One region of the Staphylococcus ursi genome, then DNA from elsewhere that is predicted to be linked to it. Evidence: riboswitches for the same ligand, from Rfam matches in the RefSeq annotation. Region 1 holds a riboswitch; each other region holds the start of a gene.
What was found. A riboswitch is a leader RNA that binds a small molecule or an ion and turns the genes downstream of it on or off. The one in region 1 is predicted to bind thiamine pyrophosphate.
Positions count from the first base shown of each region.

Region 2: it holds a riboswitch for thiamine pyrophosphate, as region 1 does, so the genes downstream of both, GZH82_RS11435 (thiamine phosphate synthase) here and GZH82_RS03920 (ECF transporter S component) in region 1, are expected to answer to the same signal.
Region 3: it holds a riboswitch for thiamine pyrophosphate, as region 1 does, so the genes downstream of both, thiO (glycine oxidase ThiO) here and GZH82_RS03920 (ECF transporter S component) in region 1, are expected to answer to the same signal.
Region 4: it holds a riboswitch for thiamine pyrophosphate, as region 1 does, so the genes downstream of both, tenA (thiaminase II) here and GZH82_RS03920 (ECF transporter S component) in region 1, are expected to answer to the same signal.

Region 1 is NZ_CP048279.1:907,942-912,161, reverse strand. Features, by position in the region: gene auxA (lipoteichoic acid stability factor AuxA) at 1-30, opposite strand, end outside; gene graF (glycopeptide resistance-associated protein GraF) at 410-541, shown strand; TPP riboswitch at 1,411-1,510, shown strand; gene GZH82_RS03920 (ECF transporter S component) at 1,638-2,213, shown strand; gene GZH82_RS03915 (ABC transporter ATP-binding protein) at 2,226-3,629, shown strand; gene GZH82_RS03910 (energy-coupling factor transporter transmembrane component T family protein) at 3,626-4,220, shown strand, end outside.
Region 2 is NZ_CP048279.1:2,418,380-2,422,599, reverse strand. Features, by position in the region: gene GZH82_RS11445 (LysM peptidoglycan-binding domain-containing protein) at 1-780, opposite strand, end outside; gene GZH82_RS11440 (Bax inhibitor-1 family protein) at 1,121-1,741, shown strand; TPP riboswitch at 1,760-1,868, shown strand; gene GZH82_RS11435 (thiamine phosphate synthase) at 1,947-2,537, shown strand; gene thiS (sulfur carrier protein ThiS) at 2,538-2,738, shown strand; gene GZH82_RS11425 (thiazole synthase) at 2,742-3,509, shown strand; gene GZH82_RS11420 (ThiF family adenylyltransferase) at 3,509-4,220, shown strand, end outside.
Region 3 is NZ_CP048279.1:2,825,205-2,829,424, forward strand. Features, by position in the region: gene GZH82_RS13440 (hypothetical protein) at 168-842, shown strand; gene GZH82_RS13445 (hypothetical protein) at 956-1,555, shown strand; TPP riboswitch at 1,638-1,740, shown strand; gene thiO (glycine oxidase ThiO) at 1,831-2,937, shown strand; gene GZH82_RS13455 (L-cystine transporter) at 3,012-4,220, shown strand, end outside.
Region 4 is NZ_CP048279.1:1,979,060-1,983,279, forward strand. Features, by position in the region: gene thiE (thiamine phosphate synthase) at 1-263, opposite strand, end outside; gene thiM (hydroxyethylthiazole kinase) at 253-1,056, opposite strand; gene thiD (bifunctional hydroxymethylpyrimidine kinase/phosphomethylpyrimidine kinase) at 1,058-1,864, opposite strand; gene tenA (thiaminase II) at 1,864-2,547, opposite strand; TPP riboswitch at 2,615-2,718, opposite strand; gene GZH82_RS09215 (single-stranded DNA-binding protein) at 3,134-3,490, opposite strand; gene GZH82_RS09220 (YwpF-like family protein) at 3,670-4,104, shown strand; gene fabZ (3-hydroxyacyl-ACP dehydratase FabZ) at 4,206-4,220, opposite strand, start outside.

The DNA.
Region 1 (4,220 bases):
CACTTCGGTGTATTTGTTTAACAAAAACATCCTCTCACCTCAAAGCTATTATATACGAACTCTTGTCACCTGTCTTTATATTTCAAAAATATCAGTCTTCAGAATGACCTATCCATTTAATACATAATACCATAAGGATTTATTTTTATTTTTATTTTCAAATATCTTAATTATCCATGAGTTGTTTTTACATCGTAATGATGCGTTAAGTATATCAAAATTCATTTATTTTTATACGAGAACAGAAGCTAAAATTTTTAATGTTGCATTTACTTATTTCATTCATATTTCTCTATATAGCTAGGCGCACGATATGTCAAAGTCTCATTTCTATATAGGTCTAATGTTTAAGTTGTGCACATAAAGGCTATAGTAGTGATACAAACAATTTGAAAGGTAGGCGTTGGAAATGGCTGAAAAAGATATTAAAAAAGCTGCAGAACAAGCGAAAGATAAAGAGAAAGAGTTGAAAGATAAAACTGAAGATGCTAAAGATGGTGCAGAGAAAACGAAAGATGATATTCAAAAAACGTTTGAGTAATCTTTAGTTTTTGTTTGATGTGTGAGGAATGGGCTGATTGTGGCCTGTTCCTTTTTATTTTTAAAACATTGGGATATCATTTGTTTTGTTAAATGTTTCCTCTTACCCTACAAATTGACGAACTTGCTCTCGTTTTCCCAAGGACTTGACGCAACTCAATTTGGCTTGATTGGAGTGTTCACGAAATGGAAGCCAACTTGGATTTTCGGGAGCAGTACAGAAATCTCATGTATTACAAAGATTTCGTCGTACTGCCCCCCCCGCAAAGCTGACTAGACTTCTCAAAAGCATGAGCATTGAGAAGTCAGACAGCTACTGCGTTAAACAGTGATCTCTGTTAATAATCAGAAACCACATTTAAGCCTTTGATTTATCCCTCGGGAGTCTCGAGCTGTTCTTACAATCTTTCGTGAGTGTTCTTAATTGTGAGAGTGAAATGTTTTAAATTCAATACTTCCTCATTTCACCATGATGTCTTATCAATATCAAAATCAATTACCATTGTTAAAGTAACCTCTCACCTTTTCTTCTTTAAGGTTGGAGGTCGCTGAGTGTCAATAGGTGTTCACCAGCTTTAGTACATCGTTTTACTGATAAATTGAAATGCCCATCCTCATACGTACACTTCAAGTCATCCCTACTCAACTGCCCACCTAATCCTAATCCTCATAGTGCATTGTTCTAAAAGTCATTTGGGTGTCATACTGTTGTCTTGATTGTGACTGCTATGTTGATGCTCGCCTTGACTGTTCATTTTTCCAATATATATACATTTTTAATGGTTTGTAGATTTACAAATATTTAGTCAGCACTCGTTTGAAACCTTGACTTTTCAATGTTCTAGGTGTACATTGACATTATCAATTAAATACGCACACTAGGGGTGTGAAAGCTGAGATGAGGTGTCACCTCAAACCCTTTGAACCTGAACTAGATGATACTAGCGTAGGAAAGTGTTTTGTTATGATATGTATATTGAGCGATGGACTTTGTATGTCACTCCAATAGCATATCCATATATTAATGAGCACATGATGCGCCTATCTTTGGTTTAAGAGATATGCGTATTTTTTTAATTTTTGGGAGGAGTTTAGATATGAAAAAAGGCTTAACGTTGTCAGACATCCTCGTCACTGTACTCGTATCAGTGATATTTGCAGTGATTTATAATTTATGGTGGGCTGTCACGAATACTTTACAGCCATTAGGTTTACATCTTGATCAATTGATGTATGGTATGTGGTTTAGCGCTGCAGTCGTTGCATATCTCATTATTCCTAAAATGGGTATTGCATTGTTAGCTGAATTTGCTGCAGGTGCTGGTGAAACCATTTTAATGGGACGTTTTGATATCCCTACAATTATTTACGCTTTACTCCAAGGTTTGGCGTGTGAGATTATTTTTGCGATTTTCCGCTACAAATCACGTGCTTTTATGGTAGCTGTGCTTGCAGGTATGGCAGCTGCAATCATTAGCTTACCTATCGACTGGTACTATGGTTACTTAAATGAAGTCGCGACTTGGAACTTAGTTCTACTGATTGCTTTTCGTATTATCAGTGGTGCTGTATTAGCCGGTGTTTTCCCATACTTACTCGTTAAGGCATTGGATCAAACTGGTGTAACGAAACTGTTTCGTCCTGCTTCAAAAGACGATTACGATGCATTATAAGGGTGACTTACTGTGTTAAAAGTTAAAAATTTACGTTTAAAATACCCGAGTGCAGATTATAAAATTTTTGACGGGATTGACGTAGAAATCAAAGACAAAGAAAAAGTGCTTTTACTTGGGCCATCTGGTTCAGGTAAAAGTACGTTACTCAATGTGTTAAGTGGCATTGTGCCGAACTTAATTGATTTACCAATGAAATATGATACATTAGAAATCGCTGAAAATTCGGGTGTCATTTTCCAAGACCCAGATTCGCAGTTTTGTATGCCACAAGTAAATGAAGAATTGGCATTTATATTAGAAAACCAACAAATTCCGCGTCACGATATGGACGGCCGTATTCATGAAGCTTTAAACTATGTCGGTCTGGATGTGAATCCGAAGCAACGTATTCATCAATTGAGTGGCGGCATGAAACAAAAATTAGCGATTGCGGGAACGTTACTCCAGGGCGCAGATACATTGTTTCTTGACGAACCGACTGCGATGTTAGATGTAGAAGCGACAGAAAATTTATGGAATCTACTGAAGGATTTGTGGGAGGACAAGACCGTACTGATTGTCGAACATAAGGTGGAACATATTTGGCAACATGTCGATCGTGTCATACTGATGAATCATCATGGCCACATTGTGCAACAAGGCACGCCTGAATATATTATGTCGCATTACGAAGCATTATTAAGTGAATATGGCGTGTGGCATCCAAAAGCGTGGTCGCATGCACCTATGCCCCAACATCCCGTCCAATCTACTGCTCAAAATTTTCATTTTTCATTCGAACAAGGCGCTATACAAAGGGTCCGTCGTACATTATATGAAGTGGACGCATTACAAATTGGACCAGGAGAATGGATTACACTAACAGGGAAAAATGGTTCAGGTAAGACATCGCTGTTAGAGTCGATGATGCAATTGATACGTTATAAGGGGAACATGCGTTACGCCGGGCAGAAATTAACTAAAATTAAAGATGCAGCGCAACATATGTTTTTAGTGTATCAAAATCCTGAACTGCAATTTATACAAAATAGTGTGTTTGATGAAATATGGGTCAATTATCATCATATGGATCCTGAGCATGCGAAAGCGAAAACTGCGGAAATGTTAGCGTTGCTTGATTTGGAGCATGTGTCGAGTCAACACCCATTTGAATTATCTATGGGTCAAAAGCGTCGACTGAGTGTCGCTACCGCATTAAGTACCAATGCAGATATGATTTTATTAGATGAACCGACATTTGGCTTAGACAGTCATAACACGTTTAAATTAATTGAATTGTTCCAAAGTCGAATTGCGCAAGGTCAGACGATTTTAATGGTCACGCACGATGCACATATTATTGAACGTTACCCTACTCGTCGGATAGAAGTCAAAGATGGCAAACTCTATGAAGTCGAGGAGGTGCGCACATGATTGAATCTTGGAAAACACGTCACACGTTCATGGATGATGTGAATATCGTAACCAAATTATTGTTAGGCGTCTCACTCTTCTTCTTCATTATTTTCGTTCATCATTTTGACGTGATGATTTATCTTGCGACATTGATGCTCATTTTTATGTTACTCGTTGCAGGGACACAGTGGAAAGTCGTCTTGACGTTCACATTACTCGCAACATTTTTCGCCCTCACCTCCTCATTATTCATGATATTTTACGGTGATGGGCAACATGAGTTATTAAAATTCGGCTTCGTTAACATCACGACGGAAAGTCTTGTGCGTGGGCTCCATCTCTCATTCCGGACGATGACTGTGAGTTATTTTGGATTGTCTATTGCCTTTACGTCACAAGTCATCATGATTTTTTACAGCTTGATGCAGCATTTAAAAGTGAAACCGAAAATTGCTTATGCTTTTATGGCGGCATTTCGTATGATTCCAATCATGTTAGAATCACTTTTCCAACTACGCAACGCCTTAAAAATGCGCTATCAAATGATTGATAACCGCAACTATTCAGGCTTCAAACGTCTGAAACATTTATTAATTCCATTGCTCAGTC
Region 2 (4,220 bases), 1.4 Mb from region 1:
ATAATCTTGTTGTCCTGGTGGTGTATTGTAGTTCATTTCTGAAATTAAAATACTACCATCACTGTTCACACGTTCAACAAAAGCAACGTGACCTATTGGACCTTCAAAGTTTTGCATAATTGAACCTGTTGTTGGATTGTGGTCTACTGTATAACCATCAGCTGCGGCATTAGCTGCCCAATGATCAGCGTTCCACCAATACGTACTAATAGGTTGACCGATTTGTGCGCGACGATCGAATACATAATACGTACATTGCCCCCAGTCGTATAAGTTTTGATGGCTAAATAGAGGTGTGTTGTATTGGCCGCTTGTTGAGATACTACCTGTACCGCCAGCGCCACCTGTTTTTGATGCAGTGTTGCCAGCATTACCGCCAGGGATTTGAAGTTGTTGGTTAGGATGGATTAAGTAGCTCGTCAATCCGTTAGCACGCATTAAGTCTTGAACTGACACACCGTATTTTGTGGCAATCATATTTAAAGATTCGCCAGCTTGTACAGTATAAGCGCCACCAGTTTGTTGTGGTACAGTAGCAGAAGATGGTGCACCACTACCGCCACCAATGGATAAGACTTGGCCTGGGAAGACCATGTTGTTTTGTAATTGATTGGATTGCTTAAGTGCATCAACTGTCGTTCCATATTTTTGCGCGATGGACCAAAGTGAATCACCAGATTGGACTGTGTATTGTGTTGACGCGTCAGCATCTTGATGATTGAGCATAGCGACGGCTGCCGCACCTGAAGTTAACGTACATGCAAATGCGAGTTTTTTCAATGTATTGCCTCCTTATTTACACGAATGATAAGATGTGTTGAGCAATGAATAACGAAATGTGTAATTTGATTATTAATTCAATCATTATGATAACAAAAATATTGTAATATTGGGGGGATGTTACGAATCTGTAATGTTGCGAAAAATATAGTTTTGCTATCGTATTGTGCTTAAATGTTGTCACTATCCAATTTATAGAAAATTTGATTTGCAAATCTTTTGAGATAATTAAAGTTTTTGTAATATAAATGCATCGTTTATCAATGGAATAGTTGTATCATTTCTGCATTTGATTCTGTTGTGACATACCGTAAAATAGAAGAAAAGGAGGCAAAATGAGATGGCAACACAAAATCAATCCCGTTCTGCTTATGGTAAAGTATGGTTGTTTTTTATGTACTATTGGCTGATTTTTGGGATTTCAACATATTTTGGACAATTTTTACCGATAGCTTGGCGACAACCACTCTCTATCGGACTACTCATCTTAATCTTAGCTTCGATGGTATTTCAACGTGTGCGCTTTAGTGGCCCGATTATTTCTCATATTTATACGATTGTCGTCGGATTATTATCTTATGCGACATTCATGTATACATTGCAAGATTTAGGTGCGCGTTTATTTTTCAATATGGTTATTTTAGCCGTATCTGGATTTGTCATTTTTGGTATCTTCGGTTATTTTTGGATTAAAGATGCGTCGAGCTTAGGGAAATATTTATTCGTGACATTAATCGCGCTCATTTTAGCAAGTCTCGTTGGTTGGTGGATTCACAGCCCGATTTACTACACGATTATTGCAGTTGTCGGGTTATTACTTTTTCTATTGTATACACTTTATGACTTCAATCGTATGAAGCGAGGTCAGTTTTCACCACGAGAATTAGGTTTTAATTTATTTATAAACCTTTTCCACATCATTCGTTATGTGTTAGAATTAGCTCGTATAATGAAACGATAAAACAATTGAATATTTGAAACAATCCACTGGAAGTGCCGTTCATAATGGCTGAGATTGAAATGTTGATTTCAAAATTCCTGAACCTGATCCAGTTCGTACTGGCGTAGGAAAGTGGCTGTATTCGTGTCAAATGAGGCTACTTTTCTATTGTAAATAACGAGGAAAGTAGTTTTTTTATTGTGAATAGAAAGGGAGGGAAAAGGCGATGATGATTGTGATTACACCGTATGTTGTACTAGATGACTGGCATATCAAAAGGCTCTGTGCTATTGAAAGTCAGATAGTAGGTGTCATTTTACGGACGCCTATGAATCGGCACCCACTCAAGCAATGGATCACCCAATTATTGGCGAATGGCTTTCCAAAATCTAAAGTCATCATACATACGGATGTGACATTAGCGATTGAACTCGGCATTTCAAATGTGCATTTTAAAGAGGGAGATTACCGTGCTGCATCATTAAAGCAAGCGCACCCTCATTATCAAGTGAGCACATCGACACATTCAGCAGCGATGGTTCGTGAAGCAAAAGCGCAACGATTAGATTTTGTGTTATTTGGACATCTTTTTCCAACCTCGTCAAAACCTGACTTGCCACCGCGAACACAACTTGAAATTGATGAAGTTTTGACCATTGATTTTCCGGTAGTGGCATTGGGAGGCATTACAGCTGACACAGTACAACATATATCGTCTCATTTTACAGGAATCGCGTGTATCAGCAGTGCATTTAGACATGAACTTCAATCGTTTGAAAAGATGGTTGATAATTGGTCATTAAAGAAGGTGAAATGAATGGAAGTTTTTGTGAACGGAGAGCAGCAACAATTTGAAGAAGGCACGACAGTACAAGACATTTTAGACCATTTCGGTATCGAATCGAAACGGATGGCAGTCGAACGTAATGCAACAGTCGTTAAACGTTCAGCATGGGCCACAACTGAAGTACGGCAAGATGATCGATTAGAATTGTTAGAATTTGTAGGAGGCGGTTAACAGATGTTTAAAATTGGACATTTAACATTTCATTCAAGATTATTTTTAGGTACAGGAAAATTTGAAAGTGAAGCGATTCAGTCTAAGGCGATTGAAGCATCAGAAACAGAAGTGCTCACATTTGCGGTCAGACGTATGAGTTTATATGACCGAAACTTACCGAATCCATTGGCGAATGTCGATTTATCAAAATTTACAACATTTCCCAATACAGCAGGTGCGAAAACGGCAGAAGAAGCGGTGCGTATTGCTGAATTAGCGCGTGAAGCTGGCGTGTGTGACATGATTAAGGTCGAAGTGATTGGCGATGACGATACATTATTACCTGATCCGTTAGAAACGTACAAAGCTTGTGAAATTTTATTAGAAAAAGGCTACATCGTTTGTCCGTATATTTCAGATGATGTCGTATTAGCGCAACGACTAGAAAGCTTAGGTGTTCATGCGGTGATGCCACTTGCTTCTCCTATTGGTACAGGTCGTGGCATTACGAATCCACTGAATTTGCGTTATATCATTGAAAAATGTGACGTGCCTGTCATTGTAGATGCAGGGATTGGTTCAGCAAAAGATTGTGCCGAAGCGATGGAACTTGGCGCAGATGCAATCTTGCTCAATTCGGCTGTATCTCGTGCACAAGATCCAGTGAAGATGGCTGAAGCGATGAAAAAAGGAATCGAAGCGGGTCGTTTAAGTTATGAAGCAGGTCGTATTCCAATTCGTTATAATGCAGTGCAATCCAGTCCATCTGAGGGGTTAGGCTTTTTATAATGACACGCTATCATAGACAAATACGCTTCCAACATTTTGGGGAACAGAGCCAACGTCAGTTACAACAATTACACGTATTTGTCATCGGCGTCGGCGCTTTAGGTAGTGGCATCGCTGAGCAATTGGTGAGAAGTGGTGTTGGCAAACTGACGATCGTCGATAAAGATGTGGTGCATTTATCTAACTTACATCGTCAAAGTGGCTATGTTGAAGCAGATGCTGAAGCGATGAAGCCGAAAGTGTTTGCACTAAAAGAACGACTCGCGATGATGAATCATGAAGTAACAATCGAACCGTTATACGAAGAAGTGACAGCACGCAATATTGAAGGCATTCTTGAGGAACTACAACCGGATATGGTACTTGATGGTTTGGATCGTTTTGAAACACGTTATTTAGTGAATGAAGCGACACGAAAATTGGATATTCCTTATGTTTACGGTGCAGTAGTGGGGAGTCAGCTGAGTGTCTTTCCAATCAGTCATGACGGGCCTTGTTTACATTGTGTGATGCCGGATGTGCCAGAGACGATGGAAAGTTGTGACCTTAACGGAGTGTTGCCACCCGCTGTTCATTTGGCGAGTAGTTTTGTCGTGGCAGAAGTCTTTTATTACCTGATGCATGGTGATTTTTCTTACCAAATGACGACCAGTGATATTGATCAAGGTAAAGTGAAAAAAATCTCGATTCAAAGTCTTAAAGAAGTGGACT
Region 3 (4,220 bases), 980 kb from region 1:
TTCACCCAAGATTTAATTTAACTTTCGTACACGTCATTGTATTGAAAGGATTAGGTCTTGGGTGAAGTATTTATTTCTATAGATTGTGCTTCGTATCTCCCCCATTAATTGTGCTATTTCTCGCTCTATATATGCTATACTATAGCCATTAAGAGAGGTGAAGTGACATGCATTTTGTACATATTCAATCAACCCAAGATCCATGGTATGTCCCAGCATTAGAATTTTATATGGATAAACTAGACCCCCTCGTAACAGAAGACGAGTCTGTATTTGAACAATCCTTAAAAACCGAAAAAACACAATATGATTTCGTATTTCTCGTAGGTATAGAAAACGATGAGGTCGTAAGTTTTGCGACAGCGCATTACGAAGCAACGACGAATGTGGGTTTTTTAGTCTATCTCTTGAGTCAGCCCGGTGACAATTGTGAGCAGTACCTTAAAGCGATACTTGAACAAATCGAAAAAGATGTGAATCAAATTTCTAATCAACTCCATGGCCGAGATGTGAATTTCTTCATGTTCGAGTCGACATTTGAATCACCCAACGTGGACACTGAAACGGCTGATAAAATTGCATTCCGTCGTCGCTTTTTATTGCAACAAGGTTATGAAAAACAAAACGATATTGCTTATTTACAACCTTCATTAGATCGCAATGGCAAACCAGTACCTATGGCGTTGTATATTAAAGCGAATATTCCTCTAACGAAAGATATTTACGGTACGAGTATTAAATCTGCCTATATTATTAAATATGTTTTTGCGAACCGTATTCCAAGACATGTGATTTATCCATTACTCGTTAAAATGGATTTGCGCAAAGAACCTTATGCCTAAACCCTTGAAATCAACCGTTAAAGCCGTTACAATGGTAAAGAGGTAAGACTGACGGGTCACTGAACGCACACTACCGACAGTCTAAAAACATGAGGGAAAGGACCTAATGGCATATGCTAACAAAAGAATTTGCTCAACGATCTGAGCTTAGTGAAAAACAAGTCCGTAAAATCGTCCAACATCTTGAAGAACGCGGCTATCATTTAAACAAGACTGAATATCGTGGACGTGAAGCGACAGACTTTAAAGAAGAAGATATCGAACTCTTCCAAGAAATTGCTGAACGTGTCGCACAAACGAATAGTTACGATCTTGCTTTCGAAGCGCTCGAAAAAGAAAAAGACTTTTTACAGGTCATCGTTAAAGAAAACGATCAACAATTACCTGCTGACCAACAAGTGCCACAATTGATTCAAGAGTTGCGCCACGAAATCAATCAAATGCGTGAAGAACGTCAAATGTTAGGTCAAATGGTCTCACAAGTGCATCAACAACAAGAAGAACTTAAAGCATTACATCAACAGTTACATACACAGTTGGAAACGAGCAACAAGTCGCTTGAAGCTTTGACTACTGCACAACAGCAACAAACTGAGCAACTGTCAAAAACGCAAGAAACGATTGAAACCCAAACGAAAGAGCATCAAGAGCTTGCGGAAACGATTCACCGCAATGAGAAAAAAGGGTTCTTCCAACGTTTATTTGGTGGCTAAGCAACATTGATGATAGGCTAAGAATTGTAAAAGTTTCGATTTAACGTCCGTTTAAGTAATACTAATGAATGATCAACAAAAAAACATAAGCTAGGGGTGCTCGAGGTGAGCTGAGAAAGATGGTATCTTAACTCTTTGAACCTGACGTGGTTAGAACCAACGAAGGGAAGCGCAATATGACGACGAAATAGTCTCAAGATGAATGGTGAGTAGTCACATTATTTCAATCATATACGCTTTCCTCTTGCATCCTTTTATGCAGGAGGTCTTTTTTTATGAAACAAACGATAATTATTGGTGCAGGTGTCATGGGATTGTCTATTGCACGCCAACTCGATTCCAAACATCGTCATATCCGTATCATTGATCGCTCCACCCCACGAATGAACGCATCTTATGCTGCAGGTGGTATGTTAGGCGCACAAAATGAATTTTTTGAAGATACCCCACTTTATCGACTTGCAATGAAAAGCCGTGCGATGATGCCTGAATTAGCTCAAACCCTGGAGCGCGAAACGGGGATTCATATCGAATATCAACAGCATGGACTCATCAAAGTCGCTTCTCAACCCCAAGATGTCCAAGCAGTCCGTCAACAGTTCGAATTTTTACACCATCATGACCACACCGTCACCCAACTGTCGACGCAACAATTAACACAACGGTTCCCCCATCTCAATCCATCACAAAGTGCCGCGTTCAAAATTCAAGACGACGGCCAAATTAATGCGAATCTCTACACACAAGCGCTCATTGCTTCGGTCATGCAACGTTCCCATATCGAATTGATGACCCATACGGAGGTTCACGCGTTGCAGCGCCATCATCATCGATACCGTGTTGAGACGTCAAAAGGCATATTCGAAGCTGACGAGCTCATTATTGCAGCTGGCGCATGGAGTGGCGCATTGCTTCAACAATTAGGTTTCGAATTACCAACGCATCCTGTTAAAGGTGACGTCAAATTGATTGCGTCTGATTACGACGGCTTAAAAGAAACGATTTTTAATATGAACGGTTGTTACATCGTCCCAAAACTGCCGAATCGCTTCTTAATAGGCGCAACATCCGATTATGATTGTTGGGACACTGAAAACAATGACGACAACCTTGCGTGGCTTGAGCACGAAAGTTTGAACATGATTCCCGCATTACGGTCACACCATGTCATTAAAACTTGGACGGGGATTCGCCCCATTACAGAGAATGAAATACCTATTATGGGGAAAATCGCACCTCAACTTTTCGTGACGACAGGGCATTATCGTAATGGTATTTTACTGTCACCGATTGCTGGACAACTGATGGCACAACTCGTTGATGAGGATAGTGAAGCCCAACATCAGCTCGCTCCATTTACACCTAAAATTAAGCAAATATAAAAAATATATCTTGATTTTATGTTTCCTTACCATTATCCTATTATAGAAGTCGGAATTAAAAAGGAAGCGTATTTATGTCTATTTTTTTAGTGATTATTAATTTAATTATTTTTCTTATTGCGTTAATAAGCCTATGGGTCATGGCTAAAAAGCACGTCAAATTTCCCAAACGCGTGTTCTTTGCACTTGGCCTAGGTATCCTATTAGGCTTGCTACTCCACCTTGTTTATGGTGTTGAAGGCACGGTCACGTCTCAAACAACGGATTGGGTCGGCTTAATTGGGAATGGCTACATTTCATTGCTACAAATGATTGTCATCCCACTTATTTTTGTTTCTATCGTCGCAGCATTTACGAAAATTGAAATTGGAGAAAAGTTTGCTAAAGTCGGCAGCTTCATCTTCATGTTTCTTATTGGTACCGTAACGATTGCAGCGATTATCGGTATTATCTATGCAATCGCATTCAATTTAGATGCCTCTAGTATTGACTTAGGTCAGGCAGAAAATGCTCGTAGCGCCGAAATTGCTGATAAAGCGAAAGAGCTTACTGCGACAACATTACCAACACAAATTTTAGAATTGTTACCATCAAATCCATTTTTAGATTTCACTGGTGCACGTGCAACTTCTACTATTGCAGTCGTGATTTTTGCCGCATTTGTAGGTTTTGCATTTTTACGTGTCGCACGCAAACAACCTGAAAATGGTCAAACTTTAAAACGCGGTATCGATGCCATTTACGCACTTGTAATGGCTATCGTAACATTTGTTTTGCGCCTTACTCCTTATGGGATTTTAGCGATTATGATTAACACGATTGCGACGAGTGATTTTGCTGCGATTTGGACACTCGGTAAATTCGTCATTGCGTCTTATGCAGCACTCATTACAATGTACATCATTCACTTAATCATTTTGGCCATCATTGGTGTCAATCCAGTACAGTATGTGAAGAAAACAGCCGAAGTGATTTTATTCGCATTCACTTCACGTTCAAGTGCCGGTACATTGCCATTAAACGTTCAAGCGCAAACGAATCGCTTAGGTGTGCCTCAAGCTATCGCAAACTTCTCTGGTTCATTTGGGCTATCTATTGGACAAAATGGTTGTGCTGGGATTTACCCTGCCATGCTTGCGATAATGGTTGCACCTGTCGCGGGCGTTGAAGTGAATCTACAGTTTATCGTGACAGTAATCGTTGTTGTAGTCTTAAGTTCATTCGGTGTAGCAGGAGTAGGTGGCGGTGCAACATTCGCTTCAATCCTTGTATTATCTGCACTG
Region 4 (4,220 bases), 1.1 Mb from region 1:
CCATCCGCATCGACTTCAATAGCTAAGTCAACATCATCATTGACAATGAATGGCACGTGATAATGGCGACACAAATCTCTTAAACGAACGGCCATTGCTGTTTTCTCCTCACCTTGTAAAGATGAAGGGCCTTTTTCACGAAATTGATACATCGTAATACCCGCTTCTAACGCTTCTTTTAAAATGCCATCTAAGCTACCTTGTTTAACATCTTGTGTACCTGCAATAAAATACACACGTAACTGTTTTCGATTAAATGTCATTTTCACTCACTTCTCTCTTTTTAATCTCCATTAAATAGGACTCAGCTAATGTTTGATTTAATGCATCGATAAAAGCGACTAAAAATGTACCTGGTAAATCTGCACCCTCACGTAATTCAGCTTGTTCTGCTGAAATGTTATAGTATGAAACGGCTTCAATGAGTGGGTCGATAGATGGCTTTGTTTCACCTAATAGAAAACTGGCAACCACTGCGCCTAATAAACAACCAGCTCCTGTAATTTTTGTCAACAACGGAGAACCATTTGATAAGATGACCACTTTCCCATCTTGTAAAATGACATCATCTTTACCTGAGACGACAATAGCGGTTTGATACTTTTCGTAAGCTTGATGTGCAATGCTGACAACATCAATATCAGAAGCACTATCTGTACCTTTCATCGTCGTCGCTGTATCAACTAATGTCATCATTTCCGATGCGTTGCCTTTAATGACAGACACATCAATTTCTTCTAAAAAGCGTTGACAAAAATCTTTACGGAATTGCGAAGCACCCACTGCGACAGGGTCAAAAACGATAGGTACACCCATTTGATTCGCAGTCTTGGCAATAGCTAGCATGTCCTCACTATTTCTCGCTGTTAACGTACCAATATTGATTAATAATCCTTGTGTTACTTTGAAAAAATCTTCTGCTTCTTCTGGGGCTTCACTCATCGCTGGACTTGCACCCATACTCAACAAACCGTTGGCAGTAAAGTTTTTAACGACATCATTCGTATAACAAACGACAAGGGGTTGTTGCTTTCTGACTTCTGCTAAATAATTCATGTTAATCCCACCCATTTAATTTTTCATATGCAAAGTGATTCACTGGACCTCGACCTTTACCAATTTCTGGTGTGTGTTGAATCGCTAATGAAATGTATTTTTTTGCTTTGGCTACCGCGTCATAAACTGTTTTTCCTTTAGCTAATTCTGCTGTAATGACGGCTGAAAATGTGCAACCCGTGCCGTGTGTATGTTGAGTTGGAAAACGCTCGCTTTTAAACTCATAATGACCATCTTGCGTAAATAAATGATCGATGGCATCTCCTTCTAGATGGCCACCTTTAATAATGACCCCTTTTGAACCAATATCATGAATAAAAAAACGGCCAACTTGATGGATTTTTTCAACCGAATCGATTGTGACACCAGCGATTTCTTCAGCTTCTGGGACATTAGGTGTTGCCACATCTGCATAAGGTAACAGTGTTTCTTTAAGACGGTTACGCACTTTTTGATCCATTAAAGAATCACCACTTTTAGCGACCATGACTGGGTCAATCACATATGGGATATTAATCTTTTTCAAATATGATGCAATCACTTCCATCATTTCTGGCGTCGGAATCATACCTGTCTTCAACGCATGCGGCATTTCGTCATTAAAGACACTGTCTAATTGCTCTTCTAACCAACTTGCTTCTAAATTATGAATATGTTGCACACCCATTGAATTTTGAGCCACGATACTTGTCACTGCAGCCATGCCATAGACACCACAAGAATGAAAAGATTTCAAGTCTGCCATTGCTCCTGCACCACCACTTGGATCTGTACCTGCAATCGTTAGCGCAATTTTTGGTTTTTCCATCATTTCTCTCCTCCAAATTCCCATTTTTCAAGTTGATAAGCCATATTGAAAAAGTTTCGTTCATGAACCGTGCTTTGTAGAAAGTTTTGTCTCAATTGTTGTTGAACACTTTCGGAACTCGCTTCTGCATATGAGTCAAGCCAACGATCAATATAGGACAACAGCGTATCCATTTCTCTATTGTAAAAATCGAACCATGCTTTTAATGGATGATCGGCTTCAAAGTGATGATTTTCAATCGCCATTTTACCTATTTGTTGATACACATAAGGACACGGTGCCATTGCAGCAAGCGTATAAGCAACATTGTCAAAAGCATACGCGTTATAATACATATGTTTAATATAATGGTCGGCAGATGGATACCAATCCCCTTGTTGAATGATGCTTTGATAATCTTCACCGATATAGTCCGCTAAAATATGATGGGCCTCTACCTCTCCAGAACTCGCAAACTGAATTTGTTCTGTTAAAAATTGAATCTCATCTTTCGTATCCACTTTAGGTATAAGCAGCGCATATATTTTAGCAAATTCATTTAAATAACGTGAATCTGCGCGTAAATAATGTTTAACTGCTTCTGTAGCAATATTCCCTTTAAGCATGCCTTGTATAAAACCATCTTGATAAATTTGTTCAATCATTGGTTGTGCTTCTTGTTTAATTTGTTCAGAAAAACGCATCTTCATTCTCCTTTAATATGAAAAAAGACTACCTTGAAAGTAGCCTTGTTCACACATTTGAAGCATGCGTGTCCACGTGCTACTTCCCTACGTTGGTTTCATCCAAATCAGGTTCTGAGGGTCTGAATATCCATTCATCTCAGCCATAAATCGGCACCCCTAGTAGTCCTTCATTTTTTTAGTTATCTTTAATGTATCAGAAACCTAACACAAGTTCAATTATGTAAAAGCACTAAACAAATTGCAAAATATATGTATAGTTTAACAAAACAAATGACTCTATTAGATTATTTTACATTTCTTATGAATCATTCGTTAAATATCAATAAGAATAAAAGTGGTGATTGGCCACTAAATACAATGCACGTATTTAATAGCCAATACACCTCATTTTAAGGTTGATAGATAGACAATTTTGGTAGCAGGTTGTATACCAAATATCATTAGAGCTCAAGTCAATATGTTGAAGATAAAAGTAATGGTGTGAGATAAATCGAATTATTTCAATCGGAGAATATACTTTGAGAAGGGTTGATAAAAGTTGGTGGGATTATCAAATATTGGAAAAACTTTGCTTGTTGCTTTGCTATTCATCGTTGAACTCATCTTTGTTTGACTCTATCGTTACTGTACCAATTGGAGAGATTTGTGAAACGAGTAATTCTGTAGCATAACGTTTTTCATCATTATGGATGTAACGTCTGGTTTGGATTTGCCCGCTTATGGCTACAGTTGTCCCCTCATGGATGTTTTCATGAATTTGAAGAGCAATGTTACCGAACGCTTTACAATTTAAGTAATCAGTGATGGGCTTTTGGTTTTTACTTAAATACTCTCGCGTGACAGCAACGGTAAAGGTAACAAAGTAACTCTCTTCTTTTTCGTAAAAACTGGGCGGGCGGTTAATGATACCTACTGCTTGAAAATGGTTAATGTTGTTCACCTCCTGTACCCGTAATATAAACCTTTCAATGTGAAATGACAAAATGCAAATTCCCATAAAATTAAAGTATGCATCGAGGTGTATTTAAGCCTAATCGAGAATTATTTTAAAAATTGCGTTATAATGAAAAGTACCATAGAAATTTCGTAAAGTTTTTAAATGATATGGGGGTGGCTCCAATGAAGACGTTTAAAGCTGTTCGTTTTCAGATCGTTTCTGAAAATAGTAGCGTGGCTGAATATGAACTTCTAGACGGTGTAATTATTAATAAAGAAAATAGTGGTACGGGTTGGGTGTTAGAAATAGTTATTTCAGATATACATCAAGAACAGATGCAAGCGTACATGGAGGCAGAAGCACTTTTAGATATTCGTGTCGTTATTACGCGACCGTCTAATGATCCTGCGCTGTTTGATGCGACAATCAAGCACATTACACCTTTAAATGGCAGTATTTCAGTTGTATTTGAGTGTCATATTTATACATTGCGACAAGTTTATGCGGAAAATTTATTAGAACAACTTGTCAATGAAGGCATGCAAGGTCAAGAGCTCATCACAACGTTCAATCGCATGATGAAATCTAAACCACGTCTTAAAGATGAACGACAATAATATTTGAAGCATACATACATGTGCTATTATTCCCGCTTTTGAGACACTATAAAATAATTAAACCACCTCATTACGAAGACGAGGTGGTTTTAATGTATGATTTACGCATTTGGATC